DNA from 4 places in the Pseudomonas sp. MYb327 genome. Region 2 is predicted to be linked to each of the others. Evidence: predicted binding sites of a transcription regulator. Region 2 holds the regulator's gene; each other region holds the start of a gene.

Region 1 (5,044 bases), 2.4 Mb from region 2:
TAGCGTTGGTGTAGGAGTCTGGGCATGGCTGGTGTAATGGATTCGGTAAACCAGCGCACGCAACTGGTGGGGCAGAATCGCCTTGAGCTGTTGTTGTTCCGTCTCGACGGCCAGCAGCTGTATGGGATCAACGTGTTCAAGGTGCGGGAAGTGCTGCAATGCCCGAAATTGACGCTGATGCCCAAGTCCAGTCCTGTCGTGTGCGGCGTGGCGAATATTCGGGGGGCGACCATTCCGATCCTGGATCTGGCGATGGCGACCGGCTCCGGTGCTTTAAAGGACAAGAACAATCCCTTCGTGATCATCACGGAGTACAACACCAAGACCCAGGGTTTTCTGGTGCGTTCGGTTGAACGCATCGTGAACATGAACTGGGAAGAAATTCATCCGCCACCCAAGGGCACCGGGCGCGATCACTACCTGACGGCTGTGACTCGGGTCGACAATCAGTTAGTCGAAATCATCGACGTCGAGAAGGTGCTGGCGGAAGTGGCGCCGACCCCGGAAGCGATTTCCGTTGGCGTGGTGGATGTCGAAACCCAGCACAAGGCGCTGTCCTTGCGCGTGCTGACGGTCGATGACTCGTCAGTGGCGCGCAAGCAGGTCACGCGTTGCCTGCAAACGGTCGGTGTCGAAGTGGTGGCGTTGAACGACGGCCGGCAAGCGCTGGATTACTTGCGCAAACTGGTCGACGAGGGCAAGAAGCCGGAAGAAGAGTTCCTGATGATGATCTCCGACATCGAGATGCCGGAGATGGACGGGTACACCCTGACGGCAGAGATCCGCAACGACCCTCGCATGCAAAAGCTTCATATCATCCTGCATACTTCGTTGTCGGGTGTATTCAATCAGGCGATGGTCAAGAAGGTCGGTGCCGATGACTTCCTTGCCAAATTCCGTCCTGATGACCTGGCATCCCGGGTAGTCGACCGGATCAAAGCAGCAGACATCAACTAGGGGCGTTTGGCCCCTGGCAGTCAACACGATTTTAGAGGCGGCAGCATTGTCTACGGGTAATTTGGATTTCGAACAGTTCCGGGTATTCCTGGAAAAAGCCTGTGGCATTTTGCTCGGTGAAAACAAGCAGTACCTGGTCGAGCCGTCTCAACAAGCTGATGGAACAGCAAGGCATCAAGTCGTTGGGTGAGCTTGTCCAGCGCATGCAGACCCAGCCACGCAGCGGTTTGCGCGAGCAGGTAGTGGATGCCATGACCACCAACGAAACCCTGTGGTTTCGTGACACCTATCCATTTGAAGTCTTGAAGAACAAAGTGCTGCCCGAGGCGATCAAGGCCAGTCCCGGCCAGCGTTTGCGGATCTGGTCGGCGGCCTGTTCGTCGGGGCAGGAACCGTACTCGCTGTCGATGTCCATCGACGAGTTCGAGCGGGTCAATATGGGCCAGTTGAAGATGGGTGTGCAGATTGTTGCCACTGATCTGTCCGGTACCATGCTGAACAACTGCAAGACCGGCGAGTACGACAGCCTGGCCATCGGTCGTGGTCTGTCGCCTGAGCGGCTGCAGCGTTACTTTGATCCAAAAGGGCCGGGGCGCTGGGCAATCAAGGCGCCGATCAAGAGTCGCGTGGAGTTTCGTTCATTCAACCTGCTGGACAGCTACGCGAGCCTCGGCAAGTTCGACATCGTGTTCTGCCGCAACGTGCTGATCTACTTCTCCGCCGAGGTGAAGAAGGACATCCTGTTGCGTATCCACAGCACGTTGAAGCCCGGTGGTTATTTGTTCCTCGGTGCTTCCGAAGCGCTGAACGGGTTGCCCGATCATTACCAGATGGTCCAGTGCAGTCCGGGGATTATTTACCAGGCGAAGTGATGCAAAAGCGACGGTCATAAAAAGGAGCCCAATGGGCTCCTTTTTTTTGTCCGTCACTTTTGCATTACGTAGGGGAAGCACTAGCGGCAGAAAAGCGGCAGAAGGCGGAAACCGGTTGCCGCTTTTCTGGCATTGCCGCGTTGCCACTGCCCGCAAAGCCCCGGTTTATGGGCTTTTTTGAATTGGCATGACGCTTGCTATGTTCATCGTACGAAAAATCAGGTCACCCGAAGGTTTCCCGACATGAGCATCAGCTTCGATAAAGCGCTCGGCATTCACGAAAAGGCTCTGGGCTTCCGCGCTCAGCGTGCCGAAGTCCTGGCCAACAACATTGCCAACGCAGACACCCCGAACTACAAGGCGCGGGATCTGGAATTCTCGAAAGTGCTCGAGGCGCAGAACGATAAAGCCAAGAACGGCACGTTCGCTTTGAACATGACCAACAGCCGTCACATCGAAGCCGAAGGCCTGGGCAATGGCGACGAGTCGTTGATGTACCGCACGCCGATGCAACCGTCGATTGACCAGAACACCGTGGACGCCCAACTGGAACAGTCGAACTACGCGGAAAACGCCGTCGGCTTCCAGGCCAGCTTCACCCTGCTCAACAGCAAATTCAAAGGGCTGGTGTCAGCCCTGCGCGGAGAGTAAGTCATGTCTCTATCCAGTGTTTTCAACATTGCCGGTAGCGGCATGAGTGCGCAAACCACTCGCTTGAACACCGTTGCTTCGAACATTGCCAACGCCGAGACAGTCTCGTCGAGCATCGACCAGACCTACCGTGCGCGTCACCCGGTTTTTGCCACCATGTTCCAGGGTGGCCAGAGTGGCGGCAGCGATTCGCTGTTCCAGAATCAGGACGCTGCCGGTCAGGGCGTGCAGGTCATGGGCGTCGTCGAAGATCAGAGCAACCTCGAAGCGCGATACGAGCCTAACCATCCGGCTGCCGATGCCAAGGGCTACGTCTACTACCCGAACGTCAACGTGGTGGAAGAAATGGCCGACATGATTTCCGCGAGCCGTTCGTTCCAGACCAACGCCGAAATGATGAACACCGCCAAAACCATGATGCAGAAAGTGCTGACCCTCGGTCAGTGATAAGGGGCGACTCAGATGAGTGTCAGCGATTCCACCAGCAGTTTGAGCCTCAATGACATCCTGGCCAATTCCTCGGTCAAGACCAACACCACGACGGACGGCCTGGCGGGGGCGGCCAGCAGCGCCACGGGCAACAAGGCCCTGGGCAAGGACGCGTTCCTGCAATTGCTGGTGACCCAGCTTAAAAACCAGAACCCGCTGGAGCCGCAAGATAACGGCGAGTTCGTTGCCCAGTTGGCGCAGTTCAGTAGCCTGGAAGGGATCACCACCCTCAACGATACCGTTACGGGCATTGCCAGCAACTACAACTCCTCCCAGGCATTGCAGGCCTCGTCGCTGGTCGGTCGTACGGTCATTGCTCCTGGCGACAAGGCGGTGGTTGACACTTCCAAGCCGCTCAAGGGGACAGTCTCAATACCGTCGTCGGTGCCGAGTGCCACGCTGAAGATCACCGACGCGGACGGTAAGGTAGTACGCACCATCGATATGGGCTCGCAGAGCGCGGGCAACGCCGACTTCATCTGGGACGGCAAGAACGATGCGGGTGAAGTTGCAGCCCCTGGCACTTACACCTTTGCCGCTACGACCACCATCGACAGTCAAGCCGTATCACTGATCACCAACCTGCCAGCGACCGTCAATAGCGTGACCATCAGCCAGACTGGCGGCGAGTTGATGCTCAACCTGGCCGGGCTGGGCAGCATCGCCCTGTCCAAAGTGCAAACCATTGGTATATAGAGCCGACTAGCACGGCACAAAGGAGTGGAATATGTCTTTCAATATCGGCCTTAGCGGTCTCTATGCAGCCAACAAACAACTGGACGTGACCGGCAACAACATCGCCAACGTCGCGACCACCGGTTTCAAATCGTCCCGCGCGGAATTCGAAGACGTGTATTCGGCAACCAAGCTGGGTACGGGCAGCAAGACCATCGGTAACGGCGTGCGTCTGGCCAACGTTTCCCAACAGTTCAGCCAGGGTGACGTGAACGGCACCGGCAACGTGCTGGACATGGGTATCCAGGGTTCGGGTTTCTTCGTGCTCAGCAACAACGGCGCATTGACCTACACCCGTGCCGGTACCTTCAAGACTGACAAGGAAGGTTACATCACCAACACTGACGGTACTGCACGCTTGCAGGGCTATGGTGTGGATGCCAATGGCAAGATTCTCAATGGCGTGCTGACCGACCTGCGAATCGACACTTCCAACCTGGCGCCGAAGGCGACCAACAGTGTTTCGTCGACGATCAACCTGAACTCCACGGCTGATGTGATCGACCAGACAGTTGCGGCCAACAAGTTTGATCCGAGCAAGACGGCCACTTATACCAAGCAGTTCACTACCCCCGTTTTCGATACCCAGGGTAACAAGCACGACATGGACCAGTACATGGTCAAAACCGGGCCGAATACTTGGGATACGTACACCGTGATCGATGGTCGCAACCCGGATGGCAGCGACCCTGCCGTGACTGCTCCGATCCCTTCGACCATGACGTTCGACTCCAGCGGCAAACTGGTTTCGGTCAGCACCCCGGTACCGCCGACTGTTCCGCCAACCATTCCGACACCTGCGCCGATTATCAGCAGTGATCTCAAAATCACCAACTGGACTCCAGGTTCCGTGACCGGTGGTGTCTGGACTGCCAACGGTGCAAGCGCTGACCCGGCCGGTGTGACCATTTCGATGGCCAACACCACGCAGTTCAACGCTGACACCGCACGTTCGATTCCGGCACAGAACGGCTATGCCACTGGCCAGATCACCAGCCTGACCATCGACGGCAGTGGTGTGTTGCTGGCCAACTTCAGCAACAGCCAGACCAAGCCGATCGGCCAGATTTCGTTGGCCAGTTTCACCAACGAGCAAGGTTTGCAGCAAGTTGGCGGTACCAGCTGGAAGGAAACCTACGCATCGGGCATTCCAGGCTACGACGCACCGGAGACCGGATCCCTGGGCCAAATTGTTTCCAACTCCCTGGAAGAGTCCAACGTCAACCTGACCAACGAACTGGTCGATTTGATCAAGGCGCAGAGCAACTACCAGGCGAACGCCAAGACCATCTCCACCCAAAGCACCATCATGCAGACCATCATTCAGATGACTTGATGCT
Region 2 (5,044 bases):
GGCGTACTGACCGACGGACGCCTGTACTTCCTCGAAGACGGCAGCGAATTCAAGACCTTCAACACCCTCGACGGCCAGGGCATCAAGATGCTGATGGCAGCCGGCGTGCAGACCGCTATTATCAGCGGCCGTAAAACTCCGGTCGTAGAGCGACGAGCGAAGAATCTCGGCATTCCGCACCTTTACCAGGGTCGCGAAGACAAACTTGTGGTACTGGACGAACTTCTGGGCCAACTCAACCTAAGCTATGAACAGGTCGCCTACCTCGGCGACGACTTGCCAGACCTGCCGGTGATTCGCCGCGTAGGCTTGGGCATGGCAGTGGCCAATGCCGCCAGTTTCGTGCGTGAACACGCCCACGGCGTGACCCAGGCCCGCGGTGGCGAGGGTGCCGCGCGAGAATTCTGCGAATTGATCCTGCGCGCCCAGGGCCGCCTTGATGCGGCCAACGCCGCGTACCTGTGAGCCAAGACATGTTGAGCAAAAAGATTCGCAACACTCTGGTGTTCGGCTCCATCGCGGCGATTTTCGCCGCGGTCGGATACTGGAATATCAGCCCGGAACGCTTCCTCGACAAGCCAGTGGTGAAGGCCGACGAAAGCGCGATCGACTATTACGCGATCAACGCCCACAGTGTGCAGTTCCTGCCGGACGGCAAACTGCAATACGAGATGACGTCCGACAAGGTCGAACACCTCAAGGCAACCGAAGTGACGTTGCTGACCAACCCCGACCTGAACATGTTCCGTGGTACCGAGTTCCCATGGCACGTCCAGAGCGAAAAGGGTGAAGTCAATCCGGACGGTACGCAGGTTGAATTGATTGACTCGGTACGCATCACGCGTTTCGACGAAAAAAATCGCAGGACCCTGATCACCACCACTCGCATGACGGTGTTCCCGCAACAGCAATATGCGCAGACCGAGCAACCCGTTAGAATCGACGGCGCTGGCGGCGTATCGACTGGTAACGGAATGAAAGCGTATTTGAAAGAAAGCAGGATACACCTGCTATCGAACGTAAGAGGACAGTATGAGGCTCGTTAAAACCCTCCCTATTTTGCTCAGTCTGGGCGCAGCACTGGGAAGCGTGAGCGCCTGGGCTCTGCCGAACGATCAGCAGCAGCCAATCCGCATTCAGGCCGACGACGCCCAACTGGACGACAAGAACGGTGTTGCCACCTATACCGGCGACGTGATCATCACCCAGGGCTCGATGAAGGTCACCGGCAACAAAGTGACCATGACCCGTGCCGCCGATGGCGACATCGACGTGGTGACCTCGGTGGGCAACCTGGCCTACTTCGAGCAACTGCAAACCGCTGGAGACACCAAGCCCGTGCAGGGCTGGGGTGTGACCATCCAGTATCTCGCCAAGCAAAATCGTGTCGTGCTGATTGACCGCGCCAAGGTCATCGATAAGGACGACAACGTCACCCAAGGCGAGAAAATCGTCTACGACACCGAGAAAAAGCTCGCCAGCGCCGGTCGCGCTACCGGCAGCAAGGTGACCGAGTCGCGTCCGCGCATCGACATGGTGATCCAGCCGAAAAAGAAAACCGACGAGCAAAAGGCCCAGTAATGGCAACTCTGAAAGCTCAGCATCTGGCCAAGAGCTACAAGAGCCGTCAGGTCGTGCGTGACGTCAGCCTGTCCATCGACAGCGGTCAGATCGTCGGCCTGCTTGGTCCCAACGGCGCCGGCAAGACCACTTGTTTCTACATGATCGTGGGCCTGGTACAGGCCGATCAGGGCCGCGTCCTGATCGACGACCTGGATGTCAGCCATCAGCCGATGCATGGCCGTGCAAAGGCCGGCATCGGCTATCTGCCGCAAGAAGCCTCGATCTTCCGCAAACTCTCGGTAGCCGATAACATCATGGCGATCCTCGAGACCCGCAAGGAACTCGACAAGGCCGGTCGTCGCAAAGAACTGGAAAGCCTGTTGCAGGAATTCCACATCAGCCATATCCGCGACAACCTCGGCATGAGCCTGTCCGGTGGCGAACGTCGCCGCGTGGAAATCGCCCGGGCACTGGCCACTAACCCGAAGTTCATCCTGCTCGACGAACCCTTCGCTGGCGTGGACCCGATTTCGGTGGGTGACATCAAACAGATCATCTACCACCTCAAGGCCAAGGGCATTGGCGTGCTGATCACTGACCACAACGTCCGTGAAACCCTGGATATCTGCGAAACCGCCTATATCGTCAACGATGGCCAACTGATCGCCGAAGGCGACTCTGAAACCATCCTGGCCAACGACCTGGTCAAGGAAGTGTACTTGGGCCATGAGTTCCGCCTGTAAGCGCTGAGGTGTCTGGCAGGTCGCCAAAGCGCTTGTCTCGATAAAAAATCAACATTTTTTTATTGTTACAGCGCTCTAGGCAAACGCTGCAGTTTCGGGCATATAATTTGCTTATGTTTGGCGCTCCGGCGCCCTGTAGTGGATGGCGCATGTGCGCCGGCGAATAAGGTGTTAAGCCCCTGCCATGAAACCATCGCTAGTCTTGAGAATGGGCCAGCAGCTGACGATGACACCGCAGCTGCAACAGGCCATCCGCCTGCTCCAATTGTCGACCCTGGATCTGCAACAGGAAATCCAGGAGGCCCTGGAGTCCAATCCGATGCTCGAACGCCAGGAAGAAGGCGACGACTTCGACAACACCGACCCCTTGGCTGACAATGCCGAACTGAAGCCCAACAGCGACATTCAGGAGCCCTCCTACCAGGAAAGCGCCCCGACGGTGGATAACCTCGAGGAAGGCGACTGGAACGAGCGCATCCCCAATGAACTGCCCGTCGATACCGCCTGGGAAGATGTCTACCAGACCAGCGCCAGCAGCCTGCCGAGCAACGATGACGACGAGTGGGATTTCACCACCCGTACTTCCGCCGGTGAAAGCCTGCAAAGCCACCTGCTCTGGCAATTGAACCTGGCGCCGATGTCCGACACCGATCGCCTGATCGCCGTGACCCTGATCGACTGCATCAACAATCAGGGCTACCTTGACGAGACGCTAGAGGAAATCCTCGAAGCGTTCGATCCAGAGCTGGACATCGAACTCGACGAAATCGAAGCCGTTCTGCACCGCATCCAGCAATTCGAACCTGCCGGCATCGGCGCCCGCAACCTGGGCGAATGCCTGCTGCTGCAATTGCGCCAGCTGCCCGCCAAGACCCCTTGGCTTGCTGAAGCAAAGCGTCTGGTCACCGACTACATCGATCTGCTCGGCAGCCGCGACTACAGCCAGCTGATGCGCCGCATGAAGCTCAAGGAAGATGAACTGCGCCAGGTCATCGAACTGGTCCAGAGCCTCAATCCGCGTCCAGGTTCGCAAATCGAGTCCACTGAAGCCGAGTACGTCGTTCCCGACGTCATCGTGCGCAAGGACAACGAACGCTGGCTGGTGGAGCTCAATCAGGAGTCGGTGCCACGCTTGCGGGTCAACGCCCAGTACGCCGGATTCGTCCGCCGCGCCGATACCAGCGCCGACAACACGTTCATGCGCAACCAGCTGCAAGAAGCCCGCTGGTTCATCAAGAGCCTGCAAAGCCGCAACGAAACCCTGATGAAGGTAGCCACCCAGATTGTCGAGCATCAGCGCGGCTTCCTGGAGTACGGCGACGAAGCGATGAAACCGTTGGTCCTGCATGACATCGCCGAGGCGGTGGGCATGCACGAGTCGACGATCTCGCGGGTGACCACGCAGAAGTTCATGCATACCCCGCGGGGCATATATGAGCTGAAATACTTTTTCTCCAGCCACGTCAGCACCTCCGAAGGCGGCGAATGCTCGTCCACGGCGATCCGCGCAATCATCAAAAAACTGGTTGCCGCGGAAAATCAGAAAAAGCCGTTGAGTGACAGCAAGATCGCTGGTTTACTGGAGGCACAAGGCATTCAGGTGGCTCGCCGCACCGTCGCCAAGTACCGCGAATCCCTCGGGATCGCGCCTTCGAGCGAACGCAAGCGGTTGATGTAGAGCCACGCCACAGCGTTCCAGTGGCAGATCATCTGATCTGCCGCTTTATGCACTGGCAACGAAGGAGAAGCTGTATGCAAGTCAACATCAGTGGACACCAACTGGAAGTGACCGAACCTCTTCGCACCTACATCGGCGAAAAACTCGAACGATTGGAGCGACATTTCGACAAGATCACCAACGTGCAGGTCACGATGACGGTCGAAAAGTTGAAGCAGAAAATCGAAGCCACGCTGCATATTCCCGGGAATGAAGTTGTCGCCAACGCGGAACATACCGACATGTATGCGGCGATCGACGCACTCACCGACAAGCTTGATAAACAACTCAAAAAGCATAAGGAAAAGACCCAGAGCCTCCTCCAGGGCGCTACCGGTCGTTAACACTCCCAACCCATGATCCGACTTGAAAGCATCCTGACCCCCGGCCGTTCCCTGGTGAACGTGCCGGGCGGCAGTAAAAAGAAAGCCCTCGAACAAATTGCCAACCTCATCCATCGCGAAGTGCCGGATCTGGAGATGCAAGATGTCTTCGAGGCTTTGATTGCCCGTGAAAAACTCGGATCTACCGGTTTTGGTAACGGCATCGCTATTCCTCACTGCCGCCTGAAGGGCTGCGATTCGCCCATCAGTGCCCTTATGCACCTGGACGCCCCAATCGATTTCGACGCCATCGACGGCGCCCCGGTTGACCTGCTGTTCGTATTGCTGGTCCCCCAGGCCGCTACCGATGCGCACCTGGAGCTTTTGCGCCAGATCGCCAGCATGCTCGACCGCAAGGAAGTGCGCGAAAAACTGCGCAGCGCCCCGAGCAATGAAGCCTTGTATCAGGTTGTCCTGGACGAGCAAAACGGGCCGTAACCATGCGTTTGATCATCGTCAGTGGCCGTTCCGGCTCGGGTAAAAGCACCGCCCTCGATGTTCTCGAGGACAACGGCTACTACTGCATCGACAACCTGCCTGCCGGGTTGCTGCCGGAATTGGCCGAGCGCGCACTGATTCACACTGAGCTGTCCCAGCCGCTGGTTGCCGTGTCCATCGATGCGCGTAACTTGCCGAGC
Region 3 (5,044 bases), 1.0 Mb from region 2:
TGTGGCGAGTCAGCCCAGCAATTCACTCATGGCAATAATCTGCTCCGCGACCTGGATCAGCTTCTGCTGGCGGCTCATCGCCTGGCGGCGCATCAGGGTGTAGGCCTCTTCCTCGTTGCAGTCCTTCATTTTCATCAGCAGCCCTTTGGCCAGCTCGATGCGCTTGCGCTCGGCCAGTTGTTGGTCGCGGGCATGCAATTGCGCACGCAGAGCCTGGTCGCTTTCGAAGCGCGCCATGGCCACGTCGAGTATCGGCTGCAAGCGTTGTGCGTGAATGCCTTCGACGATGTAGGCACTGACCCCGGACTTGATTGCCTGGCGCATCACATCGGGGTCGTGTTCGTCGGTAAACATGACGATCGGTCGAGGCTGATCGCGGCTCACCAGCACCACTTGCTCCATCACATCGCGGCCCGGTGACTCGGTATCGATCAGAATCACGTCCGGGCGCACTGTTTCGACGCGCTCGGGCAAGTCGATGGTCAACCCGGATTCGTCGATTACTTCGAAGCCGGCTTCGGTGAGGGCCGCTTTCAGGCGTCCGACTTTTTTCGCGGTGTCGTTGATCAGCAGGATTCGCAACATATTCGCAAGCTCCTGTCAGCGGCTGGCAAGAAGGGCTGAGCTGTCGCTCAGGGCGTGCAGTTTGAAACTGCGGGCATAACCGGCCGGGTCCGAACCGTCCCAAACCTTGCCGTCGATTAACTGACTGCTGCGCATCTCCCTGGCCGTTGCAACGACGCCGACCGCGCTGGCCGCTTCACGATACAAGTCTAGTTGTTGGACTTTACGGGCCACGGCGAGGTAATCCGGGTCGTCGCGCAACAAACCCCAGCGCCGGAACTGGGTCATGAACCACATGCCATCGGACAGGTACGGCAGGTTGACCTCGCCTTCGCCATGAAAGCGCAGGGCGTGCGGGTCTTGCCAGCGGTGACCGAGACCGTCGGCGTAGTCGCCCAGCAGACGCGGCTCGATGCATTCGAGCGGAGCGTCGAGGTACTGCGGCGCACTGAGCAATTGCGCGGTGCTGCGGCGATTCTCGCTACTTTCTTCGATGAAACGGCTGGCCTCCAGAATCGCCATCACCAAGGCGCGGGCGGTGTTGGGGTATTGCTCGACGAATTCGCGAGTGCAGCCCAAGACTTTTTCCGGATGATCGGGCCAGATGGTTTGGGTAGTCGCCATCGTGAATCCAAGATCCTGCTGCACCGCGCTGGCCGACCACGGTTCGCCAACACAGAACCCGTCAATGCGCCCTGCTTGCAAATGCGCGATCATTTGCGGCGGCGGTACAACAACGCTGTCGACGTCCAGCAACGGATGGATGCCCTGACTGGCGAGCCAGTAATACAGCCACATGGCGTGGGTGCCGGTAGGAAAAGTCTGGGCGAAAGTCAGTTTTGGGCGACTTTGGTGCACGTGCCGGTGAAGTGCTTCAGGACCGGTCACGCCGAGACCCTGCAAGCCATGGGAGAGGTTGATGCTCTGACCGTTCTGGTTCAGTCCCATGAGCACGGCCATGTCGGTCGGCGCCACGCCGCCGATGCCCAGGTGCACGGCGTAGATCAAACCGTACAGGCTATGGGCGGCATCGAGTTCACCGCTGTCCAGTTTGTCGCGCAGATTGGCCCAGGACGATTGGCGCTTGAGGTTGAGCGTCAGGCCGTAGGGCTGAGCGAAGCCCTGAGTGGCGGCGACGACTACCGAGGCGCAGTCGCTCAGGGCCATGAAACCGAGGTTGATTTCGCTCTTTTCCGGGGCATCGCTGCCGTTGACCCAGGCCAGTGGGCCGGCTGATGGTTCGTTCATTGCTTTTGCACCTTCGAAAAAAAAGCGTCGTTCCAGGTCTATGCGCAAGAAAGACCGGATGACGACGCCATTGTCCTGACACTCATCCCGCCGTTGACATGAGTGCTGATGCTCATAAGAGTGCAAGGCATATGCCATCGCCCGCAGACTTTGCCGCGCACCTCGCCTGTGGACCCGTGCCCGGCTATAATCGCCGCCACATTTCGTAGCCCAGAGTCAAATCCGCCCATGTACACCCTGGCCCGTCAGCTGTTGTTCAAACTTTCCCCGGAAACCTCCCACGATCTGTCCCTGGATTTGATTGGCGCGGGTGGCCGTTTGGGCCTCAACGGTTTGCTGTGCAAGGCGCCGGCGAAGAAGCCGGTGACGGTCATGGGCCTGGATTTCCCCAACCCGGTGGGGTTGGCGGCTGGTCTGGACAAGAACGGCGCGGCCATCGACGGTTTCGCGCAACTGGGTTTCGGGTTTGTCGAAATCGGTACCATCACTCCGCGTCCGCAGCCGGGCAATCCGAAACCACGCTTGTTCCGTCTGCCGGAAGCCGAGGCGATCATCAATCGCATGGGCTTCAACAATCTCGGCGTCGATCATCTGCTGGCTCGCGTGGCAGCCGCCAAGTACAAGGGCGTGCTGGGCATCAACATCGGCAAGAACTTCGATACTCCGGTCGAGCGCGCGGTTGATGACTACCTGATTTGCCTGGACAAGGTTTACGCCCACGCCAGCTATGTGACGGTCAACGTAAGCTCGCCGAACACGCCGGGCCTGCGCAGCCTGCAATTTGGTGACTCGCTCAAGCAACTGCTGGCCGACCTGGCCGCGCGTCGCGCTGAGCTGGCGTTGCGTCACGGTAAACACGTGCCGCTGGCGATCAAGATCGCCCCGGACATGACCGACGAAGAAACCGCGCAAGTCGCGCAGGCATTGATCGAAACCGGTATGGACGCGGTCATCGCCACCAACACCACCCTGAGCCGCGTCGGCGTCGAAGGCATGGAACACGGTGACGAGGCGGGCGGTCTGTCGGGCGCACCGGTTCGCGACAAGAGCACCCACACCGTGAAGGTGCTGGCGGCAGAGTTGGGTGGTCGCTTGCCGATCATCGCTGCCGGTGGCATCACCGAAGGCAAACACGCGGCGGAGAAGATCACTGCCGGTGCGAGCCTGGTGCAGATCTACTCGGGCTTCATCTATAAAGGCCCGGCGCTCATCCGCGAATCCGTCGACGCTATCGCAGCCCTGCGCTGATTCTGTAGTAGCTCGGCTGGCCGGCGATGGCGATCTCAAGGACGCCATCGCCGGCCAGCCGGGCTCCTACAGGGGGGCGTGTCAAACCAAAAAGCAGGCATAAAAAAGGGCCCCTTTAAAGGAGCCCCTGGGCCGTAGCCCGCCGTCCGGATGGGACGTGCGTGGTTAATTCGTTACTAATCAGATTGTCGTGTCGGAGTGTTGTGCCCTGTGTTTAGCCGACGGCGTGAAGTTCGTTGAGTCTGTGGATTCCCGCAGTGCCGGTCATACCGTCCCAGTTGTCGCCGCGTCCTTCTCGCCAGCCGTTAATCCAGGCTTGGCGTACCGACGGTAGAGTAAATGGGCAAAGCTCACGGGATTTACCACCAACGCCATATTGATATCCGCGCAAAAATGCTCTTTCCAACGGATCACGCTTAAGTCTTCTCATAGGGTGTAGCCCTCACTTGTTGACTGTTTTTATCGCGTCGACCTCAATTGAGGTCTGGCAGAAAAACTCTGCCGTTGGGGCTCGCTGCCGGCGTGGCGAGCCAAGGGTGTTGGCGTCGTTGCGGCGCCAACCTGTGTTGAGTTCTAACCAATGCGTCACATCGAGGGAATGATCGATTTGTCATAAGAACGTAACCATAAAGATGCTAAGGCCATAAGTAACATGATGTCTGGCGCGTATTTATTGGCCAAAGCCCTGTATGATCGGCGCCCCGCAGAATGACGGGGTTAATCCTTTGGTGAGAATGCCTCGCGTTGCTCAGCGGCATTATTCGACGAAGGGTCGACTTATGACATTTTGTTGCATCAACTTTTTTATCTGTCCTTGCATCTAAGCTCATTTAACCCGAGCAGCAGGGGTGGAACGGCACACCTTCGTGCCACGCGGGCGCTCTTCGAGAAAAGCGCCTGATTGAAAACCGGGCCGGCAATGCGTTGCCGGTCCACTCAGCTAAAGGCTCTGGTATTCCCATGTCCGATCGTTTCGAACTCTTCCTCACTTGCCCTAAAGGTCTTGAAGGCCTGCTCATCGAGGAAGCCGTCGGGCTTGGCCTTGAGGAAGCACGTGAGCACACCTCTGCCGTGCGCGGCATGGCCACCATGGAAACCGCTTATCGCCTGTGCCTGTGGTCGCGCCTGGCGAACCGCGTGTTGCTGGTGCTCAAGCGCTTCCCGATGAAGGACGCCGAAGACCTTTACCACGGCGTGCTCGATATCGAGTGGCAAGACCATATGCTCAACGACGGCACTCTGGCCGTCGAGTTCAGCGGTCACGGCTCGGGAATCGACAACACCCACTTCGGCGCCTTGAAGGTCAAGGACGCCATCGTCGATAAACTGCGCACCCCGCAGGGTGACCGCCCGTCCATCGACAAGCTTAACCCGGACCTGCGCATTCACCTGCGCCTGGACCGTGGCGAAGCGATTCTCTCCCTCGACCTGTCCGGCCACAGCCTGCACCAGCGCGGTTATCGCTTGCAGCAGGGTGCCGCGCCGCTGAAGGAAAACCTTGCGGCTGCGATCCTGATCCGTTCTGGCTGGCCACGTATCGCCGCCGAAGGTGGCGCGTTGGCGGACCCGATGTGCGGTGTCGGTACCTTCCTGGTCGAAGCGGCGATGATCGCCGCCGACATGGCGCCAAACCTGCGCCGCGAGCAATGGGGCTTCACCGCATGGCTCGGCCACGTGCCGGCGCTGTGGAAAAAACTGCATGAAGAGGCCAGTGAGCGTGCCGCTGCCGGCCTGGCCAAGCCGCCGCTGTGGATTCGCGGTTACGAAGCCGACCCGCGCCTGATTCAACCGGGCCGCAACAACGTCGAGCGTGCCGGCCTGAGCGAGTGGATCAAGATCTACCAGGGCGAAGTCGCGACCTTCGAGCCGCGTCCGGACCAGAACCAGAAGGGCCTGGTGATCTGTAACCCTCCGTACGGCGAGCGTCTGGGCGACGAGGCGAGTCTGCTCTACCTCTACCAGAACCTCGGCGAGCGTCTGCGTC
Region 4 (5,044 bases), 1.0 Mb from region 2:
GTAGCCGCGTTCGTTGTGAAGCGCCAGATCGATACCGACAGCCTCTTCTTCTTCGGTGATACGCAGGCCCATCACAGCGTCGAGGACCTTGAGGATGATGTAAGTGACGATCGCGGTGTAGATCACCGTGAAGCCCACGCCTTTGCACTGAATCCAGACTTGTGCGGCGATGTCGGTCACGGTGCCGAAGCCACCCAGAGACGGTGCAGCGAACACACCGGTCAGGATCGCGCCGAGGATACCGCCGATACCGTGTACGCCGAAGGCATCCAGGGAATCGTCATAGCCGAGTTTGCGCTTCAGGGTGGTCGCGCAGAAGAAGCACACCACGCCAGCGGCAAGACCGATTACCAGAGCGCCCATCGGACCTACAGTACCGGCAGCCGGAGTAATTGCGACCAGGCCTGCAACCACGCCCGAAGCGATACCCAGTGCGCTTGGCTTGCCGTGGGTGACCCACTCGGCGAACATCCAGCCCAATGCAGCAGCGGCGGTAGCGATCTGGGTGACCAGCATCGCCATGCCGGCAGTGCCGTTGGCTGCGGCAGCGGAACCGGCGTTGAAACCGAACCAGCCAACCCACAGCATCGCAGCACCCATCAGGGTGTAACCGAGGTTGTGTGGGGCCATCGGGGTGGTCGGAAAGCCTTTGCGTTTGCCCAGTACCAGGCAGGCGATCAGACCGGCCACACCAGCGTTGATGTGCACCACGGTGCCGCCGGCAAAGTCCAGCACGCCCCAGTCCCACATCAGGCCGCCGTTGCCGGACCAGACCATGTGCGCGATCGGCGCATACACCAGGGTGAACCAGATGCCCATGAAAATCAGCATCGCGGAGAATTTCATCCGCTCGGCAAAGGCACCAACGATCAGCGCTGGAGTGATGATGGCGAACGTCATCTGGAAGGTGATGAACACCGCCTCAGGGAACAGCGCCGCAGGACCGGTCAGGCTGGCTGGCGTGACACCGGCGAGGAACGCCTTGCCCATGCCGCCGAAGAACGAGTTGAAGTTGACGACGCCCTGCTCCATGCCCGTGGTGTCGAACGCGATGCTGTAGCCATAAATGACCCACAGGATGCTGATCAGACCGGTAATGGCGAAGCACTGCATCATCACGGAAAGAATGTTTTTCGACCGAACCATGCCGCCGTAGAACAGCGCGAGGCCTGGAATGGTCATAAACAGCACGAGGGCTGTCGAGGTCAACATCCAGGCGGTGTCGCCGGAGTTGAGGACTGGGGCCGCCACTTCGTCTGCCGCCAAAGCAAGGCTGGGCATTACGATGGACAACAGGGCTCCTAGCCCTGCGGATTTACGCAGAGTCATATTGTTTTCTCCTGGGGCGTTGGGTTTGTGGCGGCTTAGATTGCGTCGGTATCGGTTTCGCCGGTACGGATGCGAATCGCCTGTTCCAGATTGACCACGAAGATCTTGCCGTCACCGATCTTGCCGGTGTTGGCGGCCTTGGTTATCGCCTCGATAACCCGGTCGAGATCCTTGTCGTCAATGGCGACATCAATCTTCACCTTTGGCAGGAAATCGACCACGTACTCCGCGCCGCGGTACAGCTCGGTGTGACCCTTCTGCCGACCGAAGCCTTTGACTTCAGTGACGGTAATGCCCTGCACGCCGATCTCGGACAACGACTCGCGCACGTCGTCCAACTTGAACGGCTTGATGATGGCAGTGACTAGCTTCATGAAAACTCTCTCCCGAATTGGTGGACTTGCCCCAGGAAAACAAACCCGTCTCAAGTCTAAGCGCAGTGCCTGGCTTTGTAACGCATCGTCGGCCTTACCTGCCCGTCCGACGCCAGCTAACCGCTCCTTGCAAAACACTCCCCGCGTTTCGCTTGGCGCACTGCATTCGTCACAGCGACTGCATCAGTGCATGGGTCATGAGGGTCTAAGCAGAAAGCTTGCCATCTCCAGAATTTTCACTGATTTCAACCCCTTGCCCGCTAATGCCCACGTCTTCGCAACAACACTCGACACGATACGCACAACAACGGTGCGACGCCGTCCGTCCACATGCGCGAAAAGCGTGCATCCCTTGCCTGCGAAAATGACTATAGACACTGCGTGATACACTGCCCGCCATTGCTACCAGGACATTCCCTCATGCTCGCGCCTAAAGACTTCCTCGACGCCCTGACCGGCACCGCCTCCCGCCTCTTCAGCGGCGACACTCCACTGCCGAAAGCAGAAATTGAAAGCCAGTTCAAAATGTTGCTGCAGAGCGGCTTTAGCAAACTGGATCTGGTGAGTCGGGAAGAGTTCGATAGTCAGATGGTTGTATTGGCGCGTACTCGGGCGCGATTGGAAAGTCTTGAGGCGAAAGTGGCGGAGCTGGAAGCGAAGCTGAATCCACCAGCAGAAACCGTATAACTGTAGGGGCCGGCTTGCTGGCGATCGCGCTTGATCATTCAACAACGATGTTGACTGTTCTGTCGCCATCGCCAGCAAGCCGGCTCCTGCGCGTTTAGTAACTGCAACATCCAGTGAAGGTTTGCCGCCTCCACCACCCCGCCAAAATCTCCTCCCCCGACTACCCTTGAAAAACCCGCAGGAAGCGGTCCCCACGTCATCTCAAGGAACGACCATGTCCCTCTCCATCGTCCACAGCCGCGCCCAGGTCGGCGTGGAAGCGCCCGCCGTTACGGTTGAAGTGCATCTGGCCAACGGCTTGCCATCGCTGACCATGGTCGGTCTGCCCGAAGCGGCGGTGAAGGAGAGCAAGGATCGGGTGCGCAGTGCGATCATCAATTCGGGGCTGCAATTTCCGGCGCGGCGGATCACGTTGAATCTGGCACCGGCAGATCTGCCCAAGGACGGTGGGCGGTTCGATCTGGCGATTGCGTTGGGGATTCTTTCCGCCAGTGTGCAGGTGCCGACGCTGACGCTCGATGATGTGGAATGTTTGGGTGAGTTGGCGCTGTCAGGTGCTGTGCGGGCCGTGCGTGGTGTGTTGCCGGCGGCGTTGGCGGCGCGCAAGGCCGGGCGTTCGTTGATGGTGCCGCGGGCGAATGCCGAGGAGGCGTGCCTGGCATCGGGGTTGAAGGTGATTGCGGTGGATCATCTGTTGGAAGCTGTGGCCCATTTCAATGGGCACACTCCGGTCGAGCCCTACATTTCTGATGGATTGATACTCGCCAGCAAGCCCTATCCCGACCTGAATGAAGTACAAGGCCAGCAAGCCGCCAAACGGGCGTTGCTGATTGCTGCTGCGGGGGCGCACAACTTGTTGTTCTGCGGACCTCCCGGAACGGGCAAGACGCTTCTGGCGAGTCGCCTTCCAGGATTGCTGCCACCGCTGAGCGAAAGCGAAGCTCTGGAAGTGGCGGCAATTCAATCGGTCACCAGCTGTGCGCCGTTGAGCCATTGGCCGCAGCGTCCCTTTCGGCAACCGCACCACTCGGCATCTGGTCCTGCGCTGGTTGGCGGCAGCTCGAAACCGCAACCCGGGGAAATCACTCTCGCCCACCACGGCGTGCTGTTTCTCGATGAGTTGCCGGAGTTTGATCGAAAGGTACTTGAGGTACTCAGGGAACCGATGGAATCGGGGCATATCGTAATCTCAAGGGCTAAAGACCGTGTACGGTTTCCAGCGCGCTTTCAGTTGGTGGCGGCAATGAACCCATGCCCCTGCGGCTATCTTGGAGAACCGAGCGGCAAGTGCTCATGTACACCGGACAAGGTGCAGCGGTATCGCAACAAACTATCGGGCCCGCTGCTGGACCGTATCGACCTGCACCTGACCGTCGCTCGAGAGCCCACGGCGCTGAACCCTGTTTCGACACCCGGCGATGACAGCGCCAGTGCTACGGCGCTGATTGCCAATGCCCGGGAACGCCAGCAGAGACGTCAGGGTTGCGCGAATGCCTTCCTGGATTTACCAGGGCTGCGTCGGCACTGCAAGTTATCCACAGCCGACGAGAAATGGCTGGAATCGGCGTGTGAGCGGTTGACCTTGTCACTGCGCTCGGCTCATCGACTGCTCAAAGTTGCGCGGACACTGGCCGACCTTGAGCAGCGTGATGCAATCACTCGTGACCACCTGGCTGAGGCACTGCAATATCGTCCGGGGACACAATGACGAGGCTCACCGTACGACACCCGCACCCACAGAAATACCCCCCCAGCCGCTAATAGCCATTGGCCAAACTGTGATATAACGGTGACGTTTGTCATCAAGACTGAATACTGTTTATCCAAGACACAGAACTTACCAACACGTATATAGGAAGGGCTAACTTACAATGAATAAAATTTCTTTTACCCACCGTACGTAGCAGATTATCCAGCGACTACGACGGACTTAACTATGATAAGTGCAACAGGATATCATGTGATTTTTTCTTCACGCACTTGTTAACTTTATACCGGATTTGCCCAGGCAAATTTCAATAAGAACGCCTTCCTCATGAACAATATTTATCTAATCAGCAACGTCATTAGTGGCGGAAAGACCTATCTCGAGTATCTTATTCCCGCACTCGATGCTCTTCGCAATGACTTTAACTGCATCGTACTTCAAACGAATAGAACCGGACTAAGCAAACAAGAAGCAGAAGACTTTCTCAACTTTCCTGTCACCGAAGTTGATGTAGAATTCATTGCAAGCCTGGAATCACAAGTCGTCATATCGAACGATGCCTGGATCGGACGCTTTCTTGACGATTCAAACTTTGGTGTTTTCATCAGTCATGGCAATGTCGGAATGCCGGCAAAAGACCCCTACTATTATGCTGAACTGACTGCCTATTGGGACGCTATTGTTTCGCCGTCCAGATCGGCCTGTCATTTGACCAGTACAGGGCTGCAGCTTTACAGACGCGCCAGGAAATCACTGAAAGCTTCGATACCTGACGGAATAGGATTACGCTCGGACCTGCGCACAACAAGCCCGATCCCGACGCGCCCGATAAAAATCGCTGAGTTCATCGATGTTTTCCCATCGGTCAAGAAAACCACCAATGAACATGTTATAGGACTGCTGCCAACTCAACTTGGCATTTGCCCCACGAATGCAACCCTGTATG

The links. The regulator sigma-54, encoded in region 2, starts transcription at its own class of promoters, with help from an activator protein. The targets are predictions, from matches to a motif close to ANTGGCATNNANNTTGCTNT.
Region 1: a site for sigma-54 is predicted at 2,011-2,030, ahead of flgB (flagellar basal body rod protein FlgB). Genes of this name have one in related genera too.
Region 3: a site for sigma-54 is predicted at 1,932-1,951, ahead of ABVN21_RS14740 (CmpA/NrtA family ABC transporter substrate-binding protein). Genes of this name have one in related genera too.
Region 4: a site for sigma-54 is predicted at 1,910-1,929, ahead of glnK (P-II family nitrogen regulator). Genes of this name have one in related genera too.

What each region holds. Positions count from the first base shown of each region.
Region 1 is NZ_CP159258.1:520,471-525,514, forward strand. It holds gene ABVN21_RS02325 (chemotaxis protein CheV) at 25-957, shown strand; partial or broken gene cheR (protein-glutamate O-methyltransferase CheR) at 1,004-1,829, shown strand; gene flgB (flagellar basal body rod protein FlgB) at 2,073-2,480, shown strand; gene flgC (flagellar basal body rod protein FlgC) at 2,484-2,927, shown strand; gene flgD (flagellar hook assembly protein FlgD) at 2,943-3,665, shown strand; gene flgE (flagellar hook protein FlgE) at 3,697-5,040, shown strand.
Region 2 is NZ_CP159258.1:4,301,254-4,306,297, forward strand. It holds gene ABVN21_RS19455 (HAD family hydrolase) at 1-465, shown strand, start outside; gene lptC (LPS export ABC transporter periplasmic protein LptC) at 474-1,046, shown strand; gene lptA (lipopolysaccharide transport periplasmic protein LptA) at 1,033-1,581, shown strand; gene lptB (LPS export ABC transporter ATP-binding protein) at 1,581-2,306, shown strand; gene ABVN21_RS19475 (RNA polymerase factor sigma-54) at 2,491-3,984, shown strand; gene raiA (ribosome-associated translation inhibitor RaiA) at 4,059-4,367, shown strand; gene ptsN (PTS IIA-like nitrogen regulatory protein PtsN) at 4,380-4,844, shown strand; gene rapZ (RNase adapter RapZ) at 4,847-5,044, shown strand, end outside.
Region 3 is NZ_CP159258.1:3,279,171-3,284,214, reverse strand. It holds gene ABVN21_RS14745 (ANTAR domain-containing protein) at 10-585, opposite strand; gene ABVN21_RS14740 (CmpA/NrtA family ABC transporter substrate-binding protein) at 601-1,812, opposite strand; gene ABVN21_RS14735 (quinone-dependent dihydroorotate dehydrogenase) at 2,041-3,060, shown strand; gene ABVN21_RS14730 (ribosome modulation factor) at 3,275-3,490, opposite strand; gene rlmKL (bifunctional 23S rRNA (guanine(2069)-N(7))-methyltransferase RlmK/23S rRNA (guanine(2445)-N(2))-methyltransferase RlmL) at 4,021-5,044, shown strand, end outside.
Region 4 is NZ_CP159258.1:5,347,919-5,352,962, reverse strand. It holds gene ABVN21_RS24130 (ammonium transporter) at 1-1,329, opposite strand, end outside; gene glnK (P-II family nitrogen regulator) at 1,365-1,703, opposite strand; gene ABVN21_RS24120 (accessory factor UbiK family protein) at 2,124-2,390, shown strand; gene ABVN21_RS24115 (YifB family Mg chelatase-like AAA ATPase) at 2,605-4,098, shown strand; gene ABVN21_RS24110 (hypothetical protein) at 4,426-5,044, shown strand, end outside.